One region of the Faecalibacterium sp. An192 genome, then DNA from elsewhere that is predicted to be linked to it. Evidence: predicted binding sites of a transcription regulator. Region 1 holds the regulator's gene; the other holds the start of a gene.
The links. The regulator HrcA, encoded in region 1, represses chaperone genes, less so after heat shock. The targets are predictions, from matches to a motif close to TGTTAGCACTCNNNNNNNNNGAGTGCTAACA.

Region 1 (10,249 bases):
GATCTGGCTGGTCATGGCGCTGGACAGCTCGATCTTGGCCTTCTCAGCGGCCTCCTTCAGGCGCTGGGCAGCCATCTTGTCCTTGCGCAGGTCGATGCCGTTCTCGGTCTGGAAAGCGTCTGCCATCCAGTCGATGATGCGCTGGTCGAAGTCGTCGCCGCCCAGGTGGGTGTCGCCGTTGGTGGACAGAACCTCGGTGACGCCGTCGCCCATCTCAATGATGGAGACGTCGAAGGTGCCGCCGCCCAGGTCGTAGACCATGATCTTCTGGTCCTCTTCCTTGTCGATGCCGTAGGCCAGAGATGCGGCGGTGGGCTCGTTGATGATGCGGCGGACGTTCAGGCCGGCGATGGTGCCTGCGTCCTTGGTGGCCTGACGCTGGCTGTCGTTGAAGTATGCGGGAACGGTGATGACGGCCTCGGTGACGGTCTCGCCCAGGTAAGCCTCGGCGTCAGCCTTCAGCTTCTGCAGGATCATAGCGCTGACCTGCTGGGGAGTGTACTCCTTGCCGTCCAGGGTGACCTTCTCGTTGGTGCCCATCTTACGCTTGATGGACGAGACGGTGTTGTCGGGGTTGGTGATGGCCTGGCGCTTTGCCACCTGGCCCACCAGGCGGTCGCCGGTCTTGGTGAAGCCCACCACAGACGGGGTGGTGCGTGCACCTTCCGCGTTGGGGATGACGACGGGCTCGCCGCCTTCCATCACGGCAACGCAGCTATTCGTAGTACCAAGGTCGATACCAATAATCTTGCTCATAAAAATGGCTCCTCTCTCAAAGCTCAGCTTGAAATGTTTTTTGTTGTTTGTTTATCAGTGATCGCAATGTGTTACGGGATTGATTCTATCGGGACTCCCGCCGGGGCGGGAGCTGCGGCAGACTATTCGGCCACCACCACGGTGGCGTGACGGACGATCTTGTCGCCCAGCTTGTAGCCCTTCTGGTAGACGGTGACCACCGTGCCGCTCTCCTGGCCCTCCTGGGCGGGAACCTGCTGCACTGCGTTCATGAAGTTGGGATCGAAGGGCTTGCCCAGCACCTCGATTTCCTCCACCCGCAGGGTCTGAAAGGCTTTGGCGGCCTTATCCAGGGTCATGATGACGCCCTTCTTGTAGTTCTCATCGGTACAGGGGGCGTTGGCGGCCATGTCCAGGGTGTCCAGAATCGGGATGATCTGGTTGACGGCGTAGGAGATGCCGTCGTTGAACTTCTGGTCGGCCTCCCGGGTGGAACGCTTGCGGTAGTTGTCGTACTCGGCAGCCACCCGCAGCAGCTGATCCTTGGCCTGGGCGGCTGCCTTCTCGACAGCGTCCAGCTTGGCCTTGAGGGCCTCGGTGTCCCGGTTCTTTTTGCCGAACCAGCCGTCTTTCTTTTTGGGCTCCTCTTTGGAGCTGTCGGTTTCGGCCGCAGGGGCGGTATCCTCTGCGCCGGGAGCGGCGGCTTCCTGGGCCGCTGCCTCCTCGCCCACCGGCTGCTGATCGGTCTGCTGGGATGCAGAAGTCTCAGCCTCGGGGGCCTTCTTGGTTTCTTCGCTCATCTGCGCGCCTCCTTATGCTTTACGGCCTGCCCGGGGTACGGCGGCCTGGGGTGTATCTTTTCGTTTGCCGGCCATGCCTTCGCCCAGTTCGTCGGCAAAGGCTTCCAGCAGCGGGATGACTTTACTAAAGGGCATCCGGGTGGGGCCGATGAGGGCCACCGAGCCGTACAGGCCGCCGCCCACCAGATACCGGCAGCTGACCACCGACAGACCCGGGATGCGGGGCTCCATGTCCTCGCCCAGCAGGACGCTGGTGCTCTCGGCGGGGGCCGCAATGATGCGGGCCGCCGCGGCCTCGTCGTTCAGGAGGGACAGGACCGTCTGGACCTTGCCCTCCAGCTGGGGCCAGTTGAGCAGGAAGGGCTCGCCGCCCAGATAAACCCGGGGGGTGGCGGATTCCTGCAGGATGGCCGCCGCGGCGCTGATGACCGGCACCAGGGACGGGCTGATCTGGCTGCAAAGTTCCGCCAGCGCCCGGCGGGACAGGTCCACCGCCGCCACAAAGGTCAGATTGTGATTCAGCAGAGCGGCCAGCTCGGCGGCCTTCTCACGGGTGAGGCCGTCCCGGACCCGGGCCACCCGGGTTCGGACGTAGCCGGCGGAAGTGACCGCCAGCACCGCCGCAGCGCTGCGGCCCACCTGCACCACCTCGAAGTGTGCCACGCACAGATCCTCGGCGCAGGGGGTGCTGATGGCGGCGGTGTAGCCGCTCATCTGGGCCAGGGCCTTGACGGCGCCCTGGGCCAGCCGGTCGGGCTCGTGGTCCAGGCTGGCAAAGACGCTGTCCACTCTGGAGCGGGTGACCCGGTCCAGGGGCTGGGTGTCGTCCAGCAGATGGTCCAGATAGTACCGGTAGCCCTTGGCACTGGGTACCCGGCCTGCGCTGGTGTGGGGCTGCTCCAGCAGTCCCAGCCGCGTCAGGGCCGCCATCTCATTGCGCAGTGTCGCGCTTGACACCGCCATATCGAAGTAGTTGGCAAGGACGCTGCTGCCGACTGGCTCGCCTTCTACGCTGTAGAGGGATACGATGGCCCGCAGCACACGCTGCTTGCGCTCATCCATTGCCATGCTGTCCTGCCTCCTTGCTTTTGCTAGTTTGTTTAGCACTCTTTTGTTCTGAGTGCTAAGTTTATTATATGCAAATCCGCGGCGGTGTCAAGGGGGTGGGAAAAAAGTTTTCAATTCTGTCATAAACTCCAGCAAAAAAGGCTGTGCACCCGGCGGACGGGCACACAGCCTGGGGAGGATGGGCGCGCAGCTCACTCCTCCATCTGCTTGGCAAGGAAGGCGGCAGCCACCGAGACGGCCTTCTGGTGGGCGGCGTCGGGTTTTTCGGTGCGGTCGTCGGTGAGAAGGCCCACCGAGCCGGTGACGTCGCCGGCGGCCACAATGGGCCAGGCGCAGAGGATGGCCCGGTCCGAGCCTTCACAGGGGAGGACGGCCTGTTCGGGCACGCCCTCGCTGAGGTAGGGCTTGCGGCTTTCCATCAGCTTTTCCAGAGGCTGGCTGATGCTGCGGTCGGCGATTTCCCGCTTGCCGGCGCCGCTGACGGCGATGATGTGGTCCCGGTCCGAGACAAAAGCGGTCAGGGCGAAACTCTTGTTCAGCACGTCGGTGTACTGGCTGGCGGTGCTGTGGAGCTCGCCGATGGGGGAATACTTTTTAAAGATGACCTCGCCGTCGCCGGTGGTGAAGATTTCCAGAGGATCGCCGCGGCGGATGCGCTGGGTGCGGCGGATCTCCTTGGGGATGACCACGCGGCCCAGCTCATCAATACGGCGCACAATGCCGGTTGCTTTCATGATCTTTTCCTCGCTTTCCTGTTGGTTGGGTTCTGCTGGATAGTATTTGTCATTGGGTGGGAATTATACAGGCCGGGGCAAACACAGACAGGATACCCGGCCGATGAAAGGAAAGCCGCTGCCCGGGAGGGGCCGCGTCTCCTCTCCTGCTCTGTTCCGGAAAAGAAAAGGCGCGGGCAGGTGGAAACGCCGCTTTCGCGGTGGTACAATGAAATCGGATGGAAAACGACCGATCGGGGTTTGTATTTTGCGCTTTTTTGCCTGTGAAAGGCCGCGCAACGGCCGGTTGACACATTGCCACGCCGGCGTGGTGGCGATGCAACCGCATATTCTGCTAAAATGATTCCAGAAAAAGAAAGGAGAGACGGCCATGAACCTGGCGGACAGAATCCAATCCTTAAGGAAAGCAAAAGGGATATCCCAGGAAGAGCTGGCGGAACATGTCGGCGTTTCCAGGCAGGCGGTTTCCAAATGGGAGAGCGGACAAAGCACGCCCGATTTGGAAAAAATCATCACCATGAGCGACTTTTTTGAAGTGACGACCGACTATCTCCTGAAAGGCATCCAACCGGCGGCCAACGACAAAGACGAAAAAACCAGAGAGCTGGCAAGCAGAATTCTCTATATTGCATCCACTGCGCTGATTGTCATTGGATTGCTGTGCGCCTTTGGCGGATGGTATGAACTACAGACCATGGAAACCGTCTGGGGCTCCATGATGATTCAGGTGATTGGGCTGGCCGGCTACTTTATAGGAAGGCTGCTGTCGGCGGCAAAAGCGCCGTTTTATGTGCATTGGCTCAACCTGATGGGCATTGCCTTTATGCCGGTTTCGATGATTACGGGAGCCCTTTCCATCCTTGTTTTTAGACAAGGATGGGTTGCTCCCTATCCCAGCGGGATCTTTCACGATTTCCTTTTTGGGGTGGTGTTTTTGGCGCTGGCCGCGGGAAGCTATGTCCTCCTGAAAAAGAGGGAGCGGGATTCCCGGTGACAAAGGGGGATGAAAAGGAATAGCAAAGCCCGACGGGCCAGTCAACGGTCAAGATGAACGGCGCATACGCGCCGCCGTTGACAGGCCCGTCTGCCTTTGCTGGCTGACCCATAAGGGGCGACAGCAAGGTCTGCTGTCGCCCCTCACGATGATGAAAGGGTACATGAGGCACGAACGGATCCCGTTTCCGCTGCTGGGGATGGGGGCTGCGGACTATATAAGGTATAATGAAAAAATCCCCGCCCCAGAGGAGGCGAGGATTTTGTTTTTATAGCAGGCTTGTGCAGGCGAAAGACCTGGGCCGGGGAATGGGATGATGTGCGCGTACGGTCTCCCCTGTTCAGGCCAATCAATTCATAGAATAAATTATGGAACCCGGGTTTGGTAAAGCGTTGCATCGCACCCGGGCACAGCCCGAACGTAACGAGCGAGCCGGGGCGAAACGGCCCCGCGGAACTGTCGGAGACCCGGAAAGTGTATGGTACACATTGAAAAGCTTTTTGCCTACTTTTTCTCGAAAAAGTAGGAGGGGTCGATGCCGTGGATGCCGAGGCCGGGATCGTCCGAGACGGTGATGAGGCGTTCGTCGAAACGTGCGCCGCCCTGGATGGGATCCACGCTGCACAGGACCGGGCCGTCCAGATCCACCCGGGTGATGATGCTCCGGGCACAGGCCAGCTCTACGGCGGCGTTGACGGCGATTTTCGCCTCCAGCATGCAGCCGATCATGCACTCGACTCCGTAGACTTCCGCCGCTGCGGCAATCCGCAGGGCGTTGGTGATGCCGCCGCATTTCATCAGCTTGATGTTGATGTAGTCTGCTGCGCGGTTCTGGAAAATCTTCATGGCGTCTGCCGGGGAGAATACGCTCTCGTCCGCCATCACCGGCACCCAGCTGTTCCGGGTGACGTAGGCCAGACCTTCCAGGTCGGCCGCCGGCACCGGCTGCTCCACCAGCTCCAGAGCCAGGCCCTTGTCCTGCATCTCGTTCAGGATGCGCACCGCCTGCCGCGGCGTCCAGGCCTGGTTGGCGTCGATGCGGATGCAGACGTCATCCCCTACTGCCTTCCGGACGGCTGCCAGCCGGGCAGTGTCCAGGGCCGGGTCGGCTCCGACTTTTACTTTCAGACAGTCGTAGCCCCGGGCTACCGCGTCCAGGGCATCCCGGGCCATCTCCTCGGGCGGGTTGACGCTGATGGTGATGTCGGTCACCAGGGTGCGGCGCGCGCCGCCCAGCAGCTTGTGCACCGGAATGTGATGCAGCTGGCCGTACAGGTCCCACAGGGCCATGTCCACCGCCGCTTTTGCGCTGGTGTTGTGGACGCCGGCCTTCTGGACCCGGGCGGTCAGGGCCTCGAAATCGTCCACTTCCTGGTTCAGGATCACCGGGGCGATCAGTTCCCGGATGGCGCCCACGATTCCCCCGGCGGTGTCGCCGGTGATGGGGCCGGTGGGGGGCGCTTCGCCGTAACCGATGGCTCCGGTGTCGGTGTGGAGCTCCACCACAATGTCCTCGACGCTGTTCACCGTCCGCAGCGCGGTCTTGAAGGGCACCCGCAGGGGCACCGACAGCCGGCCCAGACGTACCTGTGTGATCTTCATAAGGATTCCCCCTCTTTTCACCAAAAAGGGGACGGCAGCCCGCCGTCCCCCGTGTACAAATCCTTTGGTTTGACCCGCTCACTCCCGCAGGGACTGGCGGATGCCCAGTTTCTGGTAGGCAATGCGGGGCGACCCGTCCGCCACATGGATGATGCCGCAGCGGGAGAACCCGTTGGTCTCCAGCACGTGCTGCATGATCTTGTTGTCGGCGTGGGTGTCGGCCCGCAGGCTCTCGCAGTGCTCCAGACACCAGTCGATGACCAGACGGGCGATGCCGCTGCGGTGGCCGGCGGATGCCAGCCGGTGCAGGGTGCCGTAGGGCCCGTTGCTGAGCCACTCTCCGTCCTCGATCACTTTATAAGTAGGGTCTTCGCCCAGAACAAAGGCAAAGACTGCTTCCAGCTCTCCGTTGATGACACAGACGAACAACCGGTTGGACAAGATGTCCTCCTCGATCAGTTCACGCGAGGGGTAGTGATCCCCCCACTGGGTCGGGTTCCCGTTTTCGGCCATGAACGCCTGGGCCCGGGCGTAAACCTCCATAATCTGATCCAGCTCAAACCGATTTGCTCCACGAAACATGAATCCTCCACCTTCTCTGTCAAACTTGGGGTTGCGTAAGTCAATTCCCTCTCCTGCCGTGCCGGGGGCCAAACGGATGCCGTGCCCGCCGGCGATAGATTCAGTATACTACATTTTTACTGAAAATTCTATATTTTTATGTCAAAAGTTGGACAGAAGCGAAGGAAAGGCCCAGCATCGCCGTTTTTGGGGCGGCGGTCCCCGCAGAGAAAGTTTCCGGCCCGGACCTTACTTCAGGAAGCCCTGGATGATCTGCTCCTCGGCTTCCTCCTCGGTAAGGCCGAGGGTCAGCAGCTTGGTGATCTGGTCGCCGGCGATCTTGCCGATGGCGGCCTCGTGGATCAGGGCAGCGTCCAGGTCGTTGGCGTCCAGCTGGGGCACGGCCAGGACCCGGGCGTGGTCCATGATGATGGCGTCGCACTCGGAATGGCCCGAGCAGGGTGCGTTGCCGGTGATGAGGGCGTCGAACTTCTGATAGGAACGGTCCCGGGCCACCGAACGGGACACCACGTCGGCGCTGGAACCAGCGCCGTTCAGGGTCACCTCGTAGCCGCTGACCGCCACCTGGCGGCCGTGGGTCATCAGGCGCTCACGGACCACCAGACGGGCGCCGGCGGCCAGATCGGCCACCGTCTTGCGGTTGGTGGAGTCCACGCCCTTGATCTGGACCATCTCCATCTCCATGGAGCCGCCCTCGTCCAGGTGCACCTCGGTGACGGGGTTGAGAATCCGCATGCCCAGGCCGTCGCCCTGGCCGTAGTGCTTCTCTACATAACGGATGTGGGCGTTCTTGCCCACAAAGAACCGGTGAATGCCGTCGTGCTCCGAATCCTGGTTGCCGCAGTTGTCAATTCCGCAGCCCGCCACGATCAGCACGTCGCAGTCGTCCCCGATGAAAAAGTCGTTGTAGACCGTCTCCTTCAGGCCGCTCTCGCTGAGCACCACCGGAATGTGGACGCTCTCGTGCTTGGTGCCCGGCTTGATGTGAATGTCAATGCCGGTGCCGTCGTCCTTGGGGGTGATGTCGATGTTGGCCGTGCAGTTGCGGGCCACGGCCTGGCCGTTGGCGCGGATGTTGTAGGCGCCTTCGGGTATGGTGTGCAGATCGGCCACCTCGGCCAGAATCTGCTTCTGAATGTTGTCCAGCATTATGCGTCTCTGCCTCCCTGTTCCAGTGCGCTGCAGGCGGTGACGGCGGAGGTGGTGCCCAGCAGGCCGGGCAGAATCTCTGCCCGGGGGCCGTGCTGGGTGACCTTGCCGGCCGCCAGCACCACGATTTCATCGGCGATGTTCAGGATGCGTTCCTGGTGCGAGATGACCACGATGGAGCCGTCGGTATTCTTCTGCTGCATCCGCTCAAAGACCTGGATCAGGTTCTGGAAGCTCCACAGATCGATGCCGGCCTCCGGCTCGTCAAACACCGACAGCTTCTGGCCCCGGGCCAGGACGGTGGCGATCTCGATCCGCTTCAGCTCGCCGCCCGACAGGCTGGCGTTGACCTCGCGGTTGACATAATCCTTGGCGCACAGGCCCACCTCGGACAGGTAGGCGCAGGCGTCGCCAATGCTCAGGGGCCGGTCCTTGCCTGCGGCAATCCGCAGCAGGTCCAGCACCTGGATGCCCTTGAACCGGACCGGCTGCTGGAAGGCATAGCTGATGCCCCGGGCGGCGCGGTCGGTGATGCTCATATGGGTGATGTCCTCTCCGTCAAAGAGGATGCGGCCGGACGTGGGCTGCTCGATGCCGGCGATCAGCTTGGCCAGGGTGGACTTGCCGCCGCCGTTGGGGCCGGTGATGGCCACAAATGCCCCGTCGGGAATGGTGAGAGAGATATCCCGGATGATCTCTTTTTGACCTGTTTCGCCCGGGACATCAAAAGATATATGCTCGAGTTCCAGCATGGAATGACACCTCGTTGAAGCTGCGCCTTCTGGGTGCAGAAGGCTCGTGTTGAATTTGGTTTGCTTGGAGGGAGTATGGCCCGCTGGACGGGCCTTTCAACCTCGCAAGGGAATTATACCTGAAAAGGCAGATGGTGTCAATCCTATAATTTAACTAGGAAATAAAAAGTCTGTGTTAAAAAAGGGAGAAGTTTTCCACAGTCTCCCAAAGCTTCCTGTTCAGGGGTCCATGTTGAAAAGTGTGATTTTTCCTATTCCGAATCGGAAAACCTGGGAAGAAGATAGGATTTGGCGGATTTTGAATGAAATAGAATTTGACGGTCAAACTTACAAAATTTCAGCAAAAGAAGGGTGAATGATGGGCGCAAAGGGGTGAAAAAGTGGGCTGTGGTTTACCTCATGTATAAACGGATGGAAAGTGGAGTTGTTGAAAACTCCGTTGAAAGAGTGGAAAAGGGGCGGAAAATTCCTCCCGCTGCCAGTAAAAACGGTGGAAAACCCGGTGGAAAGAGTGAAAAACTCCCCGCCCGGTTGAATGGCCCGCCCAAACATGATACAATAAAAGCCAACCGTGGCCCCGGGTCCAAAAGGACGCAGGGCCGCATATCCTACAGGTCAATGGGAGGCGTACTATGAACTGGTTGACCAAACTTGAGCGGAAATTTGGCCGCTACTGCATTCCGAACCTGATTGCGTTCCTGGTGGGCGGTCAGATTGTCGTCTATGCGGTGGAATTGTTTGTGAACCGCTATATCACCTATTATCTGATGCTGAACCGGTCGGCCCTGTTTGCGGGGGAGATCTGGCGGCTGGTGACCTTTTTGTTTGTGCCCTTCTCCTCGGGCAGCATTTTGAACTTTGTGATTGCGGCCTACTTTTTGTGGTTTGTGGGGTCGGCGCTGGAAGCGGCCTGGGGGGACTTCCGGTTCAATCTGTATATATTGGCGGGGATGCTGGGGGCGATCCTGGCCTGCCTGGTCACCGGCAGCGCCGACACCTACTGCCTGGAGCTGTCGCTGCTGCTGGCCTTTGCCATCCTCTACCCCGACATGCAGGTGCTGCTGTTCTTCTTTATTCCTTTGAAGGTAAAGTACCTGGGCATTTTTGCGGGAGCCATCTGGGTTCTCAGCTTTTTGTCGGTGGGCTGGATGGGCAAGCTCAACTATCTGCTGTCCATGGTGGGCTTTGCGCTGTTCTTTGCGCCGGTGGTGTGGTCCAATATCCGGGCCTGGTATCGCCGGGAGCAGTGGCGGAGAATGAACCGGCGGTAAGCTTTTCACAGGAAGTCAACCAAAACGGAACACAACAAGGAGGCTGTGGAACGGATGCTGGAGCGTCTTGCGGGCAATGAGGCCCTGAAACAGGAAGTGGGCCGGATGCTGGAGAACCGGCGTCTGAGCCACAGCCTGCTGCTGATCGGCGAGGAAGGGCTGGGCACCGGGTTTGCGGCCCGGTGCATCGCCGCGGATTATCTCTACCCGGCGGGAGGCCCCGCCGCCGAGGCCCTGCTGCGGGGGGAGTGCTGTAAGGCGCTGGCCAAGGCCGGCGACCGCTCCAGCGGCCATGTGGAGACCGGCGTGGTCCGGGAAGCCATCTCGGTGGAAGGGATGGGCAGCGGCGGCCGGTACCTGGTGGGCCAGGTCACCGCCATGCGGAGCGAGATTTTCAACACCAGCCTGTCGGCCGAGGGCCGGGCGGTGCTGCTGTACCACACCGAGCGGATGAACGGCGAGTCGGCCAACGCTCTGCTGAAGGTGATGGAGGAACCCCCCGAAGGGGTGCTGTTCATTTTGACGGCCCAGTCCCTGGCGGGGGTGCTGCCCACCATCCGCA
Region 2 (10,249 bases), on a different contig from region 1:
GGTCCCGGCTGCATCAATGGCGAGCTCATCAACCGCAAGTTCAACAAGGGAGAGGGCATCCGCCGCATCTGTGAATACCTGGACGTCCCAACTGCGTCGGTGATCGCCTTTGGCGACAGCGAAAACGACCTGGAAATGACCGATGTGGCCGGCATCAGCTATTGCATGGCCAACGGTGCTGAGGCGCTGAAAGCCCGCTGTGACCGGGTCTGCCCCTCGGTGAAGGAGGACGGCATCGCCCGCGCCTTCGCGGAGCTGGGCCTGATTTAAACTAAACCGCGTACATAAAAACACCGCGTGTCTTTGGCTCTTTGTGGGTCGGAGGCGCGCGGTGTTTTGTTACAGGTTTTTGTTGGGGTAGGAGCTGGCATCCAGAATGATCCGCTTGCACTGGGGGCAGCAGAAACTCGCGATCCGGTGGGGGCCGAACCAGCATTGCCCCAGCTGCAGCGCGTAGGTTTCATCGGGATAGGGTAAAAGGGTGAGGGGATGGCTCTGGGCGGTCCACAGAGCCGGCCCGCCGATGGTCAGATAACCTTCGTGCATGGGAGTGTGGCAGAAAGGACAGTCCATATTGCCTTACCTCCGGATCAGTCCCGGGCCCGCAGCTGCCAGAAGGCCACCGCGCTGGCCGCGGCCACGTTGAGAGAGTCCACCCCGTGGGACATGGGGATCTTGACGGTGTAGTCGCACTGGGCGATGGTCTCGGCAGAGAGTCCGTCCCCCTCGGTGCCCAGAATCAGGGCCAGACGGTCCTCGGCCATCAGGGCCGGGTCGTCGATGGACACCGACCGGTCGCTGAGGGCCAGGGCGGCGGTCTTGAACCCCAGCTCGTGAAGCTGGGCCAGACCTGCCCCCGGCCAGTCGGCGGGCAAAGCGCCAATCTGGGTCCAGAGCACCTGGAACACCGTTCCCATGCTGACCCGCACCGCCCGGCGGCAGAGGGGATCGCAGCAGGAGGGGGTCACCAGGACGGCGTCAATGTGAAGGGCCGCCGCCGAGCGGAAAATAGCTCCCACGTTGGTGGAGTCCACAATGTTTTCCAGTACCGCTACCCGGCGGGCTCCCTGGCAGAGGGCTTCCACCGGGGGCAGGGCCGGCCGGTGAAAGGCGGCCAGCACACCCCGGGTCAGCTGGTAGCCGGTGAGGGCGGTGAGGATTTCCCGGTCGGCAGTGTAGACGGGGACGTCGCCGCACCGGGCCAGCACCTCATGGGCGGGACCGTCGATTTTCCGGCGCTCCATCAAAAAGGACAGGGGCTGATACCCTGCGTCCAGGGCCCGGGCGATGACCTTGGGGCTCTCGGCAATGAAAACCCCTTTCTCGGGCTCCAGACGGTTTCGCAGCTGATTTTCGGTCAGCCGGGCGAACACGTCCAGGGCAGGGTTGTTCAGATCGGTGATTTCAATGATATTCGGCATGGTTTCTCCTTGATGACAGGATGATGGCGTGTCACGGCTGGACCGAGAATCCGCTGTCCCCCGACAGGCCGTCCAGATTCAGCATCCCTTCCAGGGCGGCAATGTCCGCCGACACGTCCAGCGCGTCGGACTGGAACAGCTTGTCCAGCTGGTTTTCAAAGGCGGTGACCAGCAGGTCCAGAGACCGCTGGATGCTCTGCTTGGTGCGGGTGATGTTTTCGCCAGCCACCCCCTGGCTGTCCAGCTGGGCATAGGTGTTCAGCAGCTTGAGGGAGGTGGGCAGGTAATAGCTGATGAATTTCCGCAGCTGCTCCTGTTTGGAGGGGTCTTTCTCCGCCAGGGCGAAAATCCGGGCGGAAATCTGTTCCAGCCGGGCGGCCTTTTCCTGCATGACGGGGTCGGACAGGGCACTGCTTGCCTGATGGAGCTGCCGCAGCAATTTCTCGTACTGGGTCTCGTCGGTGGGGTCCGGTTCGGGGGCCGGCGAGGCAGGGATGGGGGCAGCGCCCCGCACCACCAGAAAGTCGGTGCGGTTGTCGATGTAGGCATCGGGGCCGAAATAGCCGTGGTCAATGGCGCTTTCCAGGATTTTGCGGCCCTTGTCGGCGGGGATGCCGGCGGCTGCAAACAGTTCCTGCAGGGGGATGTTGTCCTGGTCGCCCACCACCTTGTCCAGCTGGCGCTCCAGTTTGCTGACCCGCTTGAGCATCAGACTGAAGGCCAGGGCTCCGCCGCCGCCCACAATCTGGGCCACCGCCATGAAGAAATCCTTCCAGTCGTTGAGGAACAGCCGGTCGTAGATGGACCGGGTAAAAATGAGATGGGATACAGCGTCGGGCAGGCTGACTGCGCCGATGAACAGCAGGATGGCTCCCGCTATGGTGCACAGCTGGGTGATTTTCTGCTGATGACGCTTGGAGCGCTGCTGTTCCAGGGTGGGGTGGTCGTGATTGGCTGTGTAGTGGGCGCTGTAGTTGTAGGGCTCGTTTTGGGAGTTGGCCTGGCGGGTGTCCTGTGGACGGAAGTCGGCAGCGTATTCCTGACGCTCCCGGGCGGCCCGGAGCTCTTTCTTTTCGCTGTCCCGGTCGATGGCCCGGACGATGAACAGAATCACCGACAGCCAGGGCGCCAGGCCCAGCAGAATCAGCAGGGCAATGGTGGGAATATGCGCGAAATAGTGTCTGCGTTGCGGTTGCATAAGATGATGACCTCCCAAGCTAAGACGACAAAACGAGCCGTGCTCCTTCTATTATAATGGAACACGGCTCGTTTGTTAAGATTGATTTTTGAGAGGGGGAGCGGCCCTTACTTCATCAGGGCGCAGACGGCGTCGGCGTAGGCGACGGGATCGTCTACCGGCAGGCCCTCAATCAGCTGGGCCTGTGCGTAGAGGATCTGGCTGTACTGGGCCACCTTGTCGGTGTCGCCGGCCTCCTGAGCAGCCTTCAGGACCGCAAAGACCGGGTGAGAGGCGTTGATTTCCAGCACCTTGTCGCTCTTGACGTCCTCGCTGCCGGGCTGGCGGGACAGCACTTTCTCCATCTCGATGGACAGGGGGCCGTCGGCCGACAGGCAGACGGGGTGATCCTTCAGACGGGTGGAAACCCGCACTTCCTTGATCTTGCCTTCCAGGGCGGTCTTCATGGCGTCGAACAGGGACTTGTTCTCAGCGGTGGCCTCCTCGGCGGCCTTCTTCTCCTCCTCGGACTCCAGGCCCAGGTCGTTGCTGTTGATGTTCTTGAACTCAACGGTGCCGTCCTTGCCCTCGGCGTCCTTGCGGGGGAAGCTGTGCATGATCTGGAAGCAGAACTCATCCACGTCCTCGGTCAGGAGCAGCAGGTCATAGCCCTTGTCCAGCACCAGGGATGCGGTGGGCAGCTTGGCCAGACGGTCGGCGGAGTCGCCGGCGGCGAAGTAGATGTACTTCTGCTCGGCGGGCATCTTCTCCACGTACTCCTCCAGAGTCACCATCTTCTGCTCCTTGGCGGAGTAGAACAGCAGCAGGCCCCGCAGCAGTTCGGCATGCATGCCGTAGTCAGAGTAGGCGCCGAACTTGATCTGACGGCCGAACTCCTTCCAGAAGGCCTCATACTTCTCCCGGTCGTTGACCAGCATGGCGTTCAGCTCGTTCTTGATCTTCTTCTCCAGGGCGTTGTGGATCAGCTTGAGCTGGCTGTCCTTCTGGAGGGTCTCACGGCTGATGTTCAGGCTCAGATCCTGGCTGTCCACGATGCCCTTCACAAAGCTGAAGTAATCGGGCAGCAGGTCGGCGCACTTGTCCATGATGAGGACGCCCGAGGCGTACAGGGCCAGGCCCTTCTCGTACTCCTTGGTGTAGTAGTCGTAGGGGCGGTGAGAGGGGACGAACAGCAGGGCGTTGTAGTTGGCAGTGCCCTCGGTCCGGCTGACAATCACCCGGGCGGGATCAGCGTAGTCGCCGAAGTGGTTCTTGTAGAAGGTGTTGTACTCCTCGTCGGTGACCTCGCTCTTCTGCTTTTTCCAGATGGGCACCATGCTGTTCAGGGTCTCCAGCTCGGTGTACTCCTCCCACTCAGGGGTGTAGTTCTCGGGCTTGGGATCGGGTTCGGGCTTCTGGCGGCTCTTGGTCCGCTCCATCTGGATGGGGTAGCGGATGTAGTCGCTGTACTTCTTCACGATGGCCGACACGCCGTACTCCGAGACGTAGTTGTCGTAGTTTTCAGTGTCGGTGTTGTCCTTGATGTGCAGGATGATGTCGGTGCCGGCGGTTTCCTTCTCGGCGGGGGTGATTTCATAGCCCTCCACGCCGCTGGACTCCCACTGCCAGGCCTGGTCGCTGCCGTGGGCCCGGGTGATGACGGTGACATGGTCTGCCACCATAAAGGCAGAGTAGAAGCCCACGCCGAACTGGCCGATGATGTCGATGTTTTCATCGGTGTTTTCGGTCTTGAAGTCCTGGCTGCCCGAGTGGGCGATGGTGCCCAGGTTCTGCTCCAGCTCCTCCCGGGTCATGCCGATGCCGTTGTCCGAGACGGTCAGCATCCGGTTTTCCTTGTCCAGGGTGAGCAGGATGCGGAAATCTTCCCGGTTCATCCCCACCGAGGTGTCGGTCAGGCTCTTGAAATAGAGCTTGTCGATGGCGTCGGAGGCGTTGGAGATCAGCTCCCGCAGGAAGATTTCTTTATTGGTATAGATCGAATTGATCATCAGGTCCATCAGCTTTTTGCTTTCGGCCTGGAACGGCTGCATTGCCATAGCAAAAACCTCTTTTCTTCTCTCAACCAGTGCCAGTATAACTTAGCACTCAAATGTTCTGAGTGCTAATATACACCGTTTCAGCCCGAAAATCAAGCCCTGCGGGGGTTCCTTCATAAAAAGTTTAAAAATCCTCTTTCCAGCCGGGGCCCTCTGCGGTACAATAGGAGTCGGGCGGCCGCGCCCGGCAAAGGGAAAGCCGCCGCCCGGGAGGAGAACGCAATGAGAGTTGAAAAGCTGAAAGCAGGCGCCGCCGAGCTGACGGTGTACCTGTGGGAACCGGCGGCCGTGATGCCCCTGACCGCCACCCGGCCTCTGGTGCTGGTGGTGCCGGGGGGCGGCTATGAACACGTCAGCCAGCGGGAGAGCGACCCGGTGGCCCTGCGGTTTCTGGCGGCGGGATATCATGCCGCCGTGCTGCGGTACAGCGTGGAGGATGGGGCCCGGGACTACCGGCCTCTTTCGGAGCTGAGCGAATCCCTGGCCCTGCTGCGGGCCCGGGCAGAGGAATGGGGCATCCGGCCCCATCAGATTGCGGTGTGCGGATTCTCGGCGGGAGGGCATCTGGCCTTGTCCTCGGCGGTGCTGGACCTGCCCGGCCGTCCGGCGGACCAGCAGCGGCCCGACGCTTTGATCCTCAGCTATCCGGTGGTGACGGCGGGTCCCTATGCCCATCGGGGCAGCTTTGTCCGCCTGTCCGGCACCGGGGATCTGGAGGCCCACCGCGCCTTTGGCCTGGAGGACAAAATCACCCCGGCGGTGCCGCCGGTCTTTGTCTGGCACACCATGGAGGACGCCACCGTCCCGGTGGAAAACACCCTGATGCTGGTGTCGGCCCTGCACCGGGCCGGCGTGCCCTGTGAGGCCCACCTGTTCCCCCGCGGCAAACATGGCCTGAGCGTCTGCACCGCCGAGGTGGGCAACGAGATGCCCCATCCCGGCCGGTGGTTCCAGCTGGCGGCCGAGTGGCTGGGGGAACAGTTCGGCTACCATGTGTGATGCGTGTTTTGCGTAAATACGAAGAAAAAATTGTGGAAAACGGTTGACATAGACAAACCGATTTTGTATACTATGGAGCGGAGGGCATCCGCTCCGGAAAAAGGAGAGCGATCTGTATGCCATTCCATGACAACCAGCCCAGAATTTCGGTGAAGGGCCTGCTGATGCAGGCATTTCTGACCGGGTGGGAGCGGTCCGACAAGAGCATTTCCCAGGACGAATACGTCGACAGCTCGATCCGTGTGATCGAGACCATGCAGGTGGAGCCCGAGAGCATTTATGCCGAGGAGGGCCTGGGCCTGCTGGACGGCGACGAAGTGGATCATCTGGATGATCTGCTGCGGGCCGACGGCGTCTGGCTTTACTACGGCGTGGAGGCGGAGAACTTCTTCCTCCTCCAGTGGTACCCGGACGAGGCCGCAGCCAAGGCCAAGCTGGCCGACCTGGAAGCTCTGGGGGACGGGGTCCAGTACATTGTGGACCTGACCCTGCGGCGCGCCAATCCCTCGGATGCCGAAAATTTTGGGGATTCATCCCCGGTGCAGCTGCGCTCCTGAGAGCAGGAGGCAGCCGGGGCAGGCGATGATACAAGGAGGAACTCTATGGGTCTGTCTGAAACAGAACGCGTACATCTCCAGGGCATCCTGCAGAAATATGAGGAGGACCCGCGGGTGCAGGAAATGGATCAGTACATCCAGCACGGCTGCGTGACCACCTTTGAACACTGCCGGAATGTGGCCCGGGTGAGCTTCTGGATCAACCGACGTTTTCATCTGGGCGCGGACGAAACCGCGCTGGCCGTGGGCGCCCTGCTCCACGACTTCTACCTGTACGACTGGCACGTGGAGGGCCGCTTCCAGAATTGCAGCGGCCTGCGCACCATCTTTAAGATGCACGGCTTCATCCATCCGCTGCTGGCCCGGGACAATGCAGACCGCTGCTTTGGCCTGACCGCCAAGGAGAAGAACATCATTCGCAGCCATATGTGGCCCCTGACGCTGTTCCATGCGCCGTCCTGCCGCGAGGCCGTGATTGTCTGCATTGCCGACAAGTACTGTGCTGTGATTGAGGCCATGTACCGCAACCGCCAGAAGGCCATCTGCGTCTGATCTCCCCGGAGAATACATCCAAAACACAAGAAAATCCCGCTGTCCGATGACAGCGGGATTTTTTGTTTGGTTTACAGTTTTTTGTAGCCGGGGGGCTCGTCGGCAGGGCAGCGGCGCTCCATCAGCCAGGTGTCCAGCCAGCGGCCATGGCAGTCCCGGGCAATCCGCTCCCGGCGGCCCACCTCCCGGAAACCGCATTTGGTGTGGAGGCGGTGGCTGGCCTCGTTGTCCTGCAGGACGGTGGACTGCAACGTCCAGTATCCGGCCTGCTCGGCCTCCCGGCACAGGGCGATCAGCAGGTGATAGCCGTAGCCCCGGCCCCGGTACCGCTCCCCCACATAGATGCTCACCTCGGCGACGCCCCGGTAACACCAGCGCATATTTACCCGGGAGAGCACAGCCCAACCCGCAATCTGGCCATCCGGCGCCAGAATCACCAGCCTGCATTCCTTGATGTGGGAGGCGTCCCAGGCACTGTAAGGCGGGCAGGCGGTTTGAAAGGTGGCGTGCTCGGTGGCGATTCCCTCCTGGTAGATTGCGGCGACCGCAGGCCAGTCGTCGGGCCGCATGGGCCGGATCAACATTGATTCATCCATGTAAATTGTTCGTCCGTTCTTTCGTATCAGAATATCTGGCCAGACAGCTCCGCCTCGGATACATATCCGGAGGCCACTACCTTGGCCCGCATGGCCGCATACAGCTCGGCCTTGGTTGCCTCATAATAGGGGTTGACAAACAGAATGCCCAGGCCGAACAGCAGATAGCCCAGAATGTTCCATCCAAAGAAGGACAGGTCCAGCACAAAGATGTTCCACTTTTCCCCGTCGGTCATGATGGTGCTGATCTCAGCGGCGCGGGCGGCCTCCAGATTGGGGTTTTCGGCCAGCAGATAGGGCACAAAGGTGTACTGATAGCTCTTGATGACGCCCGGGATCACCAGCAGCAGGGTGTAGAGGAAAATCCGCAGATTGACGTAGAACATCCCGCTGACCAGGCCCCAGTAGTTGGTGGTGAAGCCCGAGAACAGGACCTTGAGGCTAGTCTCCCGGGAGCGGTTTTCCATCATGTAGCGGCACTGTCCCACCCGGATGATGGGGGTGAACAGGATGCCCCAGCACAGGACGACCACCAGAGCCAGAACCAGGGCCAGGATGCCCAGCATCAGAAAGGCCGTGCTGAGGATGGCGGTGATGGGATTGCCGCCCAGCAGGCGGGAAGCCTGTTCCACAGCGCCGGAGGAGCTGCCCCCGCTGTTTCCGCTGAAGTTGATGTTGAGATCCACGCTGCCGGTGAGGATCGAGGCGATCAGGCACATCAAAAAGATATTCCAGTAGCTGCGCCGCAGCACCGTTTTTGCATTGGCTTTTAAAAGGGCGCGTGTCCACATAAATAAGGACCTCCTTATCGAAAGAAAACAAATCGTTTTGGCAAGAGGTATTCACAGTATAGCAGATTTTGACCCAAAGCACAATGCTGCGCCCTGCGCAAAGGTTTTGACAAGACGGCCCCGGACGGTTACAATAGGGTTGGGTACGCCGGCCGCCCGCCCCCTGCACCGGCAGACAAGGCGGGGCCGGCAGGACGGAAAGGAATCATGAATATGTTCACAGCCAAGAAAAAACTGTGCATCGGCGCGGCGGGGCTGATGCTGGGCGCGCTGCTGGCCGCGCCCGCCCGGGCCCAGGCACCCTACCTGACCACAGAATCCACGGTGGCCGAGCTCCACGCCAACGAAGGCATTGTGGGCTCGGGCTTTGACAGCTGGGACCGGGGCAGCCTTTGGCCGGAACAGCCCTGGGAATACGCCAACTGGACCTTGCGGCAGTATACCGGCGACACCGCTGCGGACGCGGTGGCGGGGCTGAACCTCATCATCGACAACTACAACAAGGGCATTCAGGTGACCTACCCCCTCTACACCCAGGAGGAGATCGCCCAGGAACCCTCCCGGGCCGACGCGGAAATCTACTATTTTCCCGCCGAGGAGCCGGGGGCGAAATATGCCCTGCTGCTGTCGGGGAATATGATGGAGCGCAGCGCCCAGGTGGATGAGTGCTGCGGCGCGGTGAGTCAGCTTCACGAGATGGGGTATGCGGCCTTCATCCTGAAGTACCGGATGGGCCATAACCTGACCGACAACGCCAACTACAACGACCTGGTCCGGGCGGTTCAGTTCATTACGGAACACGCCGGGGAACTGGGGGTCCAGGCGGAGGACTATGCCCTGGTGGGCTTTTCGTCGGGCGGACAACTGTGCGGTATCTTCGGCACCGACCGGATGGGCTACAGCAATTACGGCCTGCCCAAGCCGGGCGCGCTGCTGCTGGCCTATCCCATCCTGAACTATGTCTATGGCAAGCCGCTGCTGTTCTATATGTACGACGGCGGCCGGCCGGGGGACCATCTGGCCCCGGGGGACTACTTCTATAATATCGAAGTGCCCGCCGAGGTGACGGCCAATTATCCCCCCACGTTCCATTGGTTCGGCCGGGATGACAGCAGCCTGAAAGGGATGTTCCCGTCCCTGCAGAGTTTGGCTCTGGAGGAAGCTTTGGAGGAATCGGGTGTTATGCACCAGCTGGTGATCTATGACCATGCACCCCATGGCAGCGGCAACGGCGCCGGTACCGACGCCGCCGGCTGGTTATACGATGCGGCATCCTTCTGGGAGGCGGCGGTGGAGGCCCATCCTGCGGCCTGACCGGCTCCGCTTCCCCCAACAAAACAGGAAAGCTCAGGTGAACAACAGATGCGAATGCTCGAAAAAATCCGATCCATCGTCTATAGTACCGCAGCGGTGGTGCTGCTGTCCGAATGGATGGCCGTCCCCGCCCAGGCCGTCCTGGCGCCCTATCTTACCCCGGACTCCACCGTGGCCGAGCTGCACTTCAACCCGGGAATCGTGGGGGCCGGCTTCGATACATGGGACCGCGGAGGGCTGCTGCCCGAGCAGCCCTGGGAATACGCCAACTGGACCTTGCGGCAGTATACCGGCGACACCGCTGCGGATGCGGTGGCCGGGCTGAACCTGGTGGTGGACAACTACAATCAGGGGGTTCAGGTGACCTATCAGCTCTACAGCGAGGAGGAGATCGCCCAGGAACCCTCCCGGGCGGAAGCGCAGCTGTATTATTTTCCCGCCGAGGAGCCGGGGACCAAGTACGCCCTGGTCCTGTCGGGAAATATGCTGGAACGGACAGGCCGGGTGAAGGAGTGCTGCGGCGCGGTGAGCCAGCTCCATGATATGGGGTATGCAGCCTTTATCCTGCGCTACCGCACCGGCCATGACCTGAAGGACAACGCCAACTATGAGGACCTGGTCCGGGCGGTTCAGTTCATCACCGACCACGCCGGCGAACTGGGGGTTCAGGCCGAGGACTACGCCCTGGTGGGACATTCCGCCGGCGGCCAGCTGTGCGGCATCTTTGGCACCGACCGGATGGGCTACAGCAATTACGGCCTGCCCAAGCCGGGCGCCCTGCTGCT

Region 2: the regulator HrcA is predicted to act here: its motif matches at 4,696-4,726, upstream of htpG (molecular chaperone HtpG).

What each region holds. Positions count from the first base shown of each region.
Region 1 is NZ_NFKB01000010.1:55,120-65,368, forward strand. It holds gene dnaK (molecular chaperone DnaK) at 1-756, opposite strand, end outside; gene B5F27_RS05055 (nucleotide exchange factor GrpE) at 879-1,535, opposite strand; gene hrcA (heat-inducible transcriptional repressor HrcA) at 1,548-2,603, opposite strand; gene B5F27_RS05065 (stage V sporulation T C-terminal domain-containing protein) at 2,795-3,337, opposite strand; gene B5F27_RS05070 (helix-turn-helix transcriptional regulator) at 3,708-4,331, shown strand; gene B5F27_RS05075 (dipeptide epimerase) at 4,836-5,933, opposite strand; gene B5F27_RS05080 (GNAT family protein) at 6,012-6,515, opposite strand; gene B5F27_RS05085 (SufD family Fe-S cluster assembly protein) at 6,744-7,664, opposite strand; gene B5F27_RS05090 (ATP-binding cassette domain-containing protein) at 7,664-8,416, opposite strand; gene B5F27_RS05095 (rhomboid family intramembrane serine protease) at 9,049-9,687, shown strand; gene B5F27_RS05100 (hypothetical protein) at 9,742-10,249, shown strand, end outside.
Region 2 is NZ_NFKB01000003.1:59,724-69,972, reverse strand. It holds gene B5F27_RS01855 (Cof-type HAD-IIB family hydrolase) at 1-270, shown strand, start outside; gene B5F27_RS01850 (PF20097 family protein) at 340-573, opposite strand; gene B5F27_RS01845 (RNA methyltransferase) at 591-1,421, opposite strand; gene B5F27_RS01840 (5-bromo-4-chloroindolyl phosphate hydrolysis family protein) at 1,453-2,619, opposite strand; gene htpG (molecular chaperone HtpG) at 2,727-4,655, opposite strand; gene B5F27_RS01830 (alpha/beta hydrolase) at 4,878-5,654, shown strand; gene B5F27_RS01825 (hypothetical protein) at 5,771-6,211, shown strand; gene B5F27_RS01820 (HD domain-containing protein) at 6,257-6,763, shown strand; gene B5F27_RS01815 (GNAT family N-acetyltransferase) at 6,835-7,359, opposite strand; gene B5F27_RS01810 (DUF975 family protein) at 7,386-8,150, opposite strand; gene B5F27_RS01805 (alpha/beta hydrolase) at 8,358-9,464, shown strand; gene B5F27_RS01800 (alpha/beta hydrolase) at 9,513-10,249, shown strand, end outside.